DNA from 2 places in the Kitasatospora sp. NPDC001132 genome. Region 2 is predicted to be linked to the other one. Evidence: riboswitches for the same ligand, from Rfam matches in the RefSeq annotation. Region 2 holds a riboswitch; the other holds the start of a gene.

Region 1 (4,205 bases), on a different contig from region 2:
GCGGAGGCGTTGGACTGGATCGCCGAGTTGATGCCGATCACCGCGCCGCCGGAGTCCAGCAGCGGGCCGCCGGAGTTGCCGGGGTTGATCGAGGCGTCGGTCTGGAGGGCGTTCATGTACGAGGCCTGCGAGCCGGTGTCGTCGCCGGAGGCCACCGGGCGGTCCTTGGCGCTGATGATGCCGCTGGTGACGGTGGACTCCAGGCCGTACGGCGCGCCGATCGCGACGGTGGCGTCGCCGACGTTGACCTTGTCGGAGTCGGCCAGCGGTAGCGGGGCCAGCTTGCTCTTGGGCGGGTTGTCGATCTTGACCACGGCGACGTCGTAGCCCTCGGCGTGGCCCAGCACCGAGGCGCTGTAGGAGGTGCCGTCGGCGAACTTGACGGTCAGTTTGCCGCCGCTGAGGGTCGGCGCGACCACGTGGTTGTTGGTGAGGATGTGGCCCTCGGTGTCGAAGACGAAGCCGGTGCCGGTGCCCGACTCGCCGTTGCCCTGCGCCTTGATGGTGACGACGCTGGGCAGCGCCTTCTGCGCGATGGCGGCGATCGAGCCGGGGGCGGGCTCGTTCTTCTGGGTGTCGCTGGCCTGGACGGTGGTGCTGCGGTGGTCGTTCGCGGCGTTGCTGCTGTCGACGTGGTCGGCGACGGACACGCCGAGCGCGCCGCCGGCCAGGCCGGCGACCACCGCGACGGCCGCGATCAGGGCGACCAGGCCGCCGCGCTTCTTGCGCGGGCCGCCGTGGCCGCCGGGACCACCGGGGTAGTCCGCAGGGTAGCCGAGCGGGCCGGCCGGGCCTCCGGGGTAGCCGGCGCCGCCGGAGGTGGAGTCGTGGGTGGGGCCCCAGCCGCCGAGCGGCTGGCCGGCCCCGAAGGGGTGGTGGCCGTGCGCGGCGGGGGCGGCGGCCGGAGCGGCGCCGAAGCCCTCGTGCGCGCCGGCGGCGGGGACGCCGTGGGTCGGGGTGGCGTACGGGTTGCCGGCCGGCGGCAGGGCCGGGGCGGCGGGCGCGGCGGCGACCGGGGACGGCGGGGCGGGCGGCAGGACCGGCGGCGGCGCGTCGATGTAGCCGGTGGCCGGGTCGACGGCCGGCTCCTCCGCGACGGGCGCGGCGGGGGACTCCGGCGCCGGCACCTTGGTGAAGGCGACGGTGGGCTTGTGCCCACCCTCGGCCGGGACCCCCTCGGCCGGGACGCCCTCGGCCGGAACGGCGTCCACGGGCGGCGCCGCCTCGACGGCAGCGGTATCGGCGGCACCCGCCTCCGGCCCCGGCACCCGCCGGAAGGCCATGGTCGGCTGGTGCCCGCCCTGAGCGGGGCCTTCGGGAGCGGTCTCGGCCGCCCCCTGGCCGGCGGGCTGCTCCCCCTGCGGCCCGGCGGGCCCAACCTCGCGCTCGGTGCTCACGGACGACCTCCATAGCTGGCAGAACCAAGGACCATAGTTTTTCGCACTGCCGATTCGATTGCCGTAAGGACCCCTCTGAAGAACTCATAAGAATCCTTAGCCGGCACCGACGCCGGCACCGACGGCCGAGGCTCCCCTCCCCCCGCCGGGCGTCCCGCGATGCGGACCGTACGCCCTCGGCCTTGGGTGTCGGCCCCCGCGCCGGTTAGCCTGTCGCTCACAACTGACACGCGGGAGCTTGGACCCACCAGGCTGAGAGTGCGCATGTCGACCGTACGCCACGCGAGTGACGGACGTTCGAGGGGGCGCTGACCGCCGGAACCTGTCCGGGTAATGCCGGCGTAGGGAGTATCGGCCATGCCGCCTGCTTCGCCATCCTCTTCTTCGGGTGCGCCCGAGTCCAAGGGTTTCTCCGGGTCCACGCCCACGGCCGTCCTGGACCGCCCCCAGCGGGCCGATCACGTCGAGGCGCCCCTGGTGCTCGACACCGAGCCGCCGCGCACGCTGCGCTTCCGGGACCACTTCGCGCTCTGGATGAACCTGGGCGTCAGCCTGATCGGCTTCTCCACGGCCGCCACCGTGCTCGGCGCCCCCGGCAGCGAGCTGTCGCTGGCCGCCGCGGTGACCGCGATCACCGTCGGTACGGTCGTCGGCACGGCGATGCTCGGCCTGGCCTCGCTGATCGGCGCCCGCACCGGCGCCCCCGCGATGGCGAACCTGCGCGGGCTGTTCGGCACCCGGCTGTCGTACCTGCCGACGGTGCTGAACATCGTGCAGTGCATCGGCTGGGGCGTGTTCGAGCTGCTGACCATCTCGGCGGGCGCCCAGACCGTCGCCCACACCACCGGCTACCGCTGGCTGTTCGTCCTGCTCGCCGGCGCGCTGACCACCGTGCTGACCATCTGGCCGCTGGGCTCGATCGCGGTGCTGCGCCGCTTCGTGGCCGGGGCGGTCGCGGTGGCGATGGTGTACCTCACCGTCCAGCTGGGCCGCCAGGGCGTACCGGACCCGGGCGCGGGGAACTGGCACGGCTTCCTGGGCGCCACCGACGCGATGATCGCGGTGTCGGTCTCCTTCGTGCCGCTGGCCGCCGACTACACCCGGCACTCGCGCACCCCGCGCTCGGCGTTCTGGGGCAGCTTCTCCGGCTACACGATCGCCCAGGTCTGGTGCTACGTGCTCGGCCTGATGGCGCTGCTGCAGTCGGGCGGCGACCCGAACCGGATCTTCGACTCCTTCCTCGGGGTCTGGGCCGGCTGGCTGTTCCTGCTGGTGCTGGTGCTGCGCGAGACGGACCAGTCCTTCGCCAACGTGTACTCGACCGCGATGTCGGTGCAGAACCTGCTGCCGAAGGTGGACCGCCGGGTGCTCTCCGGCGCGATCGGCGTGCTGATCACCGTGCTGGCGCTGCAGATCGACGAGTTCACCGACACCTACTACGGCTTCCTCGGCCTGATCGGCTCGGTGTTCGTGCCGCTGCTGGCGGTGCTCGTCGTGGACTACTTCCTCGGCGCCGGCCGGCGCGGCTGGAACCTCTCCGCCGACGCGCCGTCCCGCTGGCTGATGCTGCTGCCGTGGGCGCTGGGCTTCGCCGTCTACCAGTTCATCGCGCCGACCAAGGTGGCCGACTGGTGGACGGACTTCTGGACCTCCGCCCAGGAGGCGCTGCACTTCACCCCGCGGGAGTGGACCTCGGCCTCGCTGTTCGCCTTCCTGGTGCCGGCCCTGGTCACCTGGGCGCTCACCCCGATCGGCCGCCGCGCCGCCCGGCCCTGACCGGACCTGACCTGACCGAACCGGCGCGGCGGAACACGGCAGAACACGCCCGAGCGCGACTGAGCACGCCTGAGCACGGCGAAGACGGCCCCACCGGTTGGGGCCGTCTTTGTCCGCGCTTCACTTCCGCCACCTATCGTTGGGCCTGTGACCAGCCCAGACCTGTCCTCGACGGCGGCGCGCACCGTGCCGACCGTCCAGGTGATCGCCCACCGCGGTTCCTCCCACGCCCTGCCCGAGCACACCCTCGCGGCCTACCGGCGCGCGCTCGACGAGGGCGCGGACGCGCTGGAGTGCGACGTCCGGGTCACCGCCGACGGCGCGCTGGTCTGCGTGCACGACCGCCGGATCGGCCGGGTCTCGAACGGCCGGGGCACCGTCTCGGCCATGACCCTCGCCGAGCTGGAGGCGTACGACTTCGGCGCCTGGAAGACCGGCCGCCCCAGCACCGACCCCGAGCTGCGCGGCGTGCTGCGGCTGGAGCGGCTGCTGGAGCTGGTGGTGGAGTGCGGCCGCCCGGTGGACCTGGCGATCGAGACCAAGCACCCGGTGCGCTTCCGCGGCCGGGTGGAGGCCGAGCTGCTGCGGACGCTGGAGCGGTTCAAGATCGGCGCGACCCGGGACGGCGGCCGCCCGTCCGCCCGGATCATGAGCTTCTCCTCGGTCGCGCTGGACCGGGTGGTCGCCGCCGCGCCGCAGTACCGGCGGGTCTTCCTGTTCGAGCGGACCCTGCCGCTGCTCGGCCGGCTGCGCGCGGGCTCGCCGCTACCGGGCGGGGCGCGGATCGCCGGCCCGGGCATCGAACTGGTGCGGGCCCGCCCGCAGCTGGTGACCCGGCTGCGGGAGCTGGGGCACGAGGTGCACGTGTGGACGGTGGACGAGCCGGCCGACGTCGAGCTCTGCCTGGAGCTCGGGGTGTCCGCGATCATCACCAACCGGCCCGCGGAGGTGCTGGCGCAGCTCGGCCACTGACGGCCGGATCATCGCCGGCCGATCGCCGGGCGGTCCCCCGGTGATCGCGCCGGTGACCGC
Region 2 (4,205 bases):
GTACCGGTTGTCGAGCAGGCTGCCGATCAGGGGGTCGTGCAGTGCCATGTCCACCCGGTGAGTCTAGTGCCGCCGGGCGGAGCCGGGCCCGGAGGACACCGCCTCCGGGCCCGGCTGTGCCCTGCTTGTGACACGGCTTCGCGCCGCGGGGGCCGGTGCCGTGGGCGTGCCGGGCGCTCAGAACGCGGGGCGCTCGCGGGTGTCCAGGTCGGCCCGGCCGGCCATCGCGGAGGAGGCCTCGGCGTGGAAGCGGCGCGGGATGCGGCCGGCCCGGTGGGCGAGCCGGCCCGCCTCGGCGGCGTGCCGCATCGCCTCGGCCATCAGCACCGGGTCCTGAGCCCTGGTCACCGCGGAGGCGAGCATCACCGCGGCGCAGCCCAGCTCCATCGCCAGTGCCACGTCGGAGGCGGTGCCGGCGCCCGCGTCCAGGATCACCGGGACGCCGGCGCCCTCCACGATCAGCTGGAAGTTGTGCGGGTTGCGGATGCCCAGGCCCGAGCCGATCGGCGAGCCCAGCGGCATGATGGCCGCGCAGCCGACGTCCTCCAGCTTGCGCGCCAGCACCGGGTCGTCATTGGTGTACGGCAGGACGGTGAAGCCGTCGTCGACGAGCGTCTCGGCGGCGTCCAGCAGCTCGATCGGGTCGGGCAGCAGGGTGCGCTCGTCGGCGATCACCTCCAGCTTGACCCAGTCGGTGCCGAGCGCCTCGCGGGCCAGTCGCGCGGTCAGCACGGCCTCGCCGGCGGTGAAGCAGCCGGCTGTGTTGGGCAGCACCCGGACGCCGTTGCGGGTCAGCACGTCCAGTACGGAGCCCTGGGTGCCGGCGTCGACCCGGCGCATCGCGACGGTGGTCAGCTCGGTGCCGGAGGCGAGCAGCGCGCGCTCCAGGACCTCCAGGCTGGGGGCGCCGCCGGTGCCCATGATCAGCCGGGAGGAGAAGGACGTCCCGGCGATGGTGAGAAGGTCGTCGGCCATGGTTCAGCCTCCCTGGACGGCGGTGAGGATCTCGATCCGGTCGCCGGTGTCCAGCGCCGTCGCGGGCCACGAACCGCGCGGCACCACGGCCTCGTTGAGCGCGGCGGCGACGCCGGTGTTGGCGGCGCTGACGGAGGCCACCACCTCGGCGAGGGTGGTCCCGGCGGACAGCCGGCGGGGCTCGCCGTTGACGGTCAGGGTGATCTCGGTCGGGGCGGTCCCGTTCTGCGGGGTCCCGTTCCGGGTGGTCTCGGTCATGCGGAGGCCTTCGTCGTGGAGCGGTCGGGGGAGAAGCGCAGGGGCGTGAACGGCCTTGCGAGCTCGGGGACTTCGCCGGTGGCCAGGTACTCGGAGACCAGGTCGGCGGTCACCGGGGTGAGCAGCACGCCGTTGCGGTGGTGGCCGGTGGCGGCGACCAGCCCGGGCAGCGAGGTCGGGCCCAGCAGCGGGGCGTTGTCCGGTGATCCCGGGCGCAGCCCGGCCGAGGTCTCCAGCAGCGGGAGTTCGGTGATGCCCGGGACCAACTCGTGGGCGTCGCGCAGGAGTTCGTACACCCCGCCGGCGGTGACGGTGGTGTCGTAGCCCTGCTCCTCGGTGGTCGCGCCGACCACCAGCTCGCCGTTCTCGCGCGGCACCAGGTACACGTGCCGGCCGCGGACGACGGCACGGACGTTGCGGGACAGGAACGGACGGTAGGCGTCAGGGACGCGCAGCCGCAGCACCTGCCCCTTCACCGGGCGGATCGCGGGCAGCACCCCCTCGGGCAGGCCGGGCAGCCGGTGGCTGTGCGGGCCGGCGGCGAGCACGACCTGTTCGGCGCCCACCGTCTCCCCGGTGCTCAGGCGGGCGCCGGTCGCCCGGCCGTTCCCGACCAGCAGCTCGACGGCTTCGGCCCGGTGGAACAGGACCCCGGCGCCCTCGCAGGCGAAGACCAGGGCGTCCAGCAGCCGGCGGCCGTCCACCTGGTGGTCCTCGGCCACGTGCAGGCCGCCGCGCACCCCGGGGGCGAGCATCGGCTCCAGCTTGCGGGCCTCCCGGCCGGTCAGCCAGCCGGAGTCCAGGCCGAGGCGCTGGTGGAAGGCGTGCAGTTCGCGCAGTTCCGCGCGGTCGTCGGAGTCCAGCGCGACGGCGAGCGTGCCGCAGCGGCGGTAGCCGGTGTCCCGGCCGCCGCCGGCCTCGGTGAGCTCGGCGGCGAAGTCCGCGTACCGCTCGTTCGAGGCCATGCCGAGGCGCAACAGCGGCTCCTCGCCGTACTGCAGCTCGGTGACCGGGGCGAGCATGCCGGCCGCGACCCGGGCCGCGCCGCCGCCGGGGGAGGGGTCGACCACGGTCACGTTCCGCAGGCCGCGCTGGGCGGCGCGCCAGGCGATGGCGAGGCCGATGACGCCCCCGCCGATCACCAGCACGTCGGCGTGGGCGGGCGATGGCAAGCGTGACAAAGCTGCTCTTCTCCCTTCGCCGGTATGACCCGGATCAGGTTCGGACGGTCGCAGGCCGTGTCAGCCCGCCTCTCAGCCCGGTCCGCCGGGCTCCCGTGTGGTGCCCCCACCTTAACGCCGGGGGTCGGCCCGGCCGAAGGCCCGTACGCGGGGTGGACAGCGGCGCGGGAGGTGGGACCCGCCCGGCCGGAGGCCCGAACCGGGGAGGGACCGCCCGCACCCCCGGCCCACCCCCGGCCCCGCGGCCGCCGGTCGGCCGCTGAGTACAGTGACCGGCGTGGCAGAGCTGAGCGGAACGGATCAGGTGGTCGTCGTCGGAGCCGGGCTGGCCGGGGCGCAGTGCGCCCTCAAGCTGCGGCAGGGCGGTTGGCAGGGGCGGATCGTGCTGGTCGGCGAGGAGCCGCACGCGCCGTACGACCGGCCGCCGCTCTCCAAGGACGTGCTGCTCGGCAAGGCCGACTCCACCGCCCTGGACATCGACTACGGGCAGCTCGACATCGAGCTGCTCACCGGCCGCCGCGCCACCGGCCTCACCCCCGGCGTGCTGCACACCGACGGCGGCGACCTCCCGTACGGCTCGCTGGTGATCGCCACCGGCGCCGTGCCGCGCGCCCTGCCCGGCGCCGAGCGGGCGCACCTGCTGCACACCCTGGACGACGCCCTGGCGCTGCGTGCGCTGCTGCGCCCCGGGCTGCGGCTGGTGCTGGTCGGCGCGGGCTGGATCGGCGCCGAGGTGTCCACCGCGGCCCGCGCGGCCGGCTGCGAGGTGACGGTGGTCGAGGCCGGTCCGGCGCCGCTGCCCGGCGCGCTGCCGACGGAGATCGGCTCGGCGATGGCCGCCTGGTACGCCGCGGCCGGGATCGAGCTGCGCTGCGGCGTCGGCGTGGCCGCCGTGGAGCCCGGCGCGGTGCTGCTGGCGGACGGCTCGCACCTGCCCGCCGACGAGGTGGTGGTCGGCATCGGGGCCCGCCCCGCGACCGGCTGGCTGGCCGGCACCGGGGTCGAGCTGGACGCGACCGGCGCCGTCGTCGTGGACGGGCGGCTGCGCACCTCGGTGCCCGGCGTCTTCGCGGCGGGCGACTGCGTCAGCTACCCGTCGGCCCGGGCCGACGCCCGGCTGGCCGTCCAGCACTGGGACCACGCCCTGCAGTCCGGTGAGGCGGTGGCCGCCGCCGTCCTGGGCGCGGACGCGCCGGACTACGACCCGGTGCCGTACTTCTGGTCCGAGCAGTTCGGGCGGATGGTCCAGTACGCCGGCCGGCACGCCGAGGGCGACGTGCCGCTCTGGCGCGGCGGTCCGCAGGACGGCGAGTGGTCGGTGCTCTGGCTGCGCGACGGCGTGCCGAGCGCGCTGCTGGCCGTGGACCGGCCGCGCGACCTCACCCAGGGGCGCAGGCTGATCGAGCGCGGCACGGCGCTGGATCCGGTCCGCGCGGCCGACCCCGCGGTGCCGCTGAAGGCGGCCGTGGCGTAGGGCCGGGTGCGCGGCGGGCCGTCGAGGTGGCAGTCTGGTGCCGTGAGTGAGATCGATGCCAAGACTGACGCCCTGGTCCCCCAGTGGCTGTACCTGCCCGACATCTCCGAGCGGTGGGGTGTGCTGGTCACCGAGGTCCGCAACATGGTCAAGAAGGGTGACCTGATCGCGGTCCGCCGCGGTCCCAACAAGTCCCTGCAGGTCCCGGCGGCCTTCATCGACGAGACCGGCCCGGTCAAGCACCTGGTCGGCCTGCTGACCGTGCTGCGGGACAGCGGCTTCTCCGACGAGGAGATCATCGAGTGGATGTTCTCCGA

Evidence for each region. A riboswitch is a leader RNA that binds a small molecule or an ion and turns the genes downstream of it on or off. The one in region 2 is predicted to bind thiamine pyrophosphate.
Region 1: linked by a shared signal. The riboswitch ahead of ACWDBE_RS19200 (purine-cytosine permease family protein) and the one ahead of thiO (glycine oxidase ThiO) in region 2 are both predicted to bind thiamine pyrophosphate.

The regions. Positions count from the first base shown of each region.
Region 1 is NZ_JBSFKF010000013.1:6,670-10,874, reverse strand. Features, by position in the region: gene ACWDBE_RS19205 (trypsin-like peptidase domain-containing protein) at 1-1,397, opposite strand, end outside; TPP riboswitch at 1,618-1,762, shown strand; gene ACWDBE_RS19200 (purine-cytosine permease family protein) at 1,755-3,173, shown strand; gene ACWDBE_RS19195 (glycerophosphodiester phosphodiesterase) at 3,321-4,145, shown strand.
Region 2 is NZ_JBSFKF010000003.1:9,417-13,621, reverse strand. Features, by position in the region: gene pknB (Stk1 family PASTA domain-containing Ser/Thr kinase) at 1-48, opposite strand, end outside; gene ACWDBE_RS04465 (thiazole synthase) at 178-975, opposite strand; gene thiS (sulfur carrier protein ThiS) at 979-1,233, opposite strand; gene thiO (glycine oxidase ThiO) at 1,230-2,414, opposite strand; TPP riboswitch at 2,409-2,521, opposite strand; gene ACWDBE_RS04450 (NAD(P)/FAD-dependent oxidoreductase) at 2,683-3,888, shown strand; gene ACWDBE_RS04445 (Rv2175c family DNA-binding protein) at 3,931-4,205, shown strand, end outside.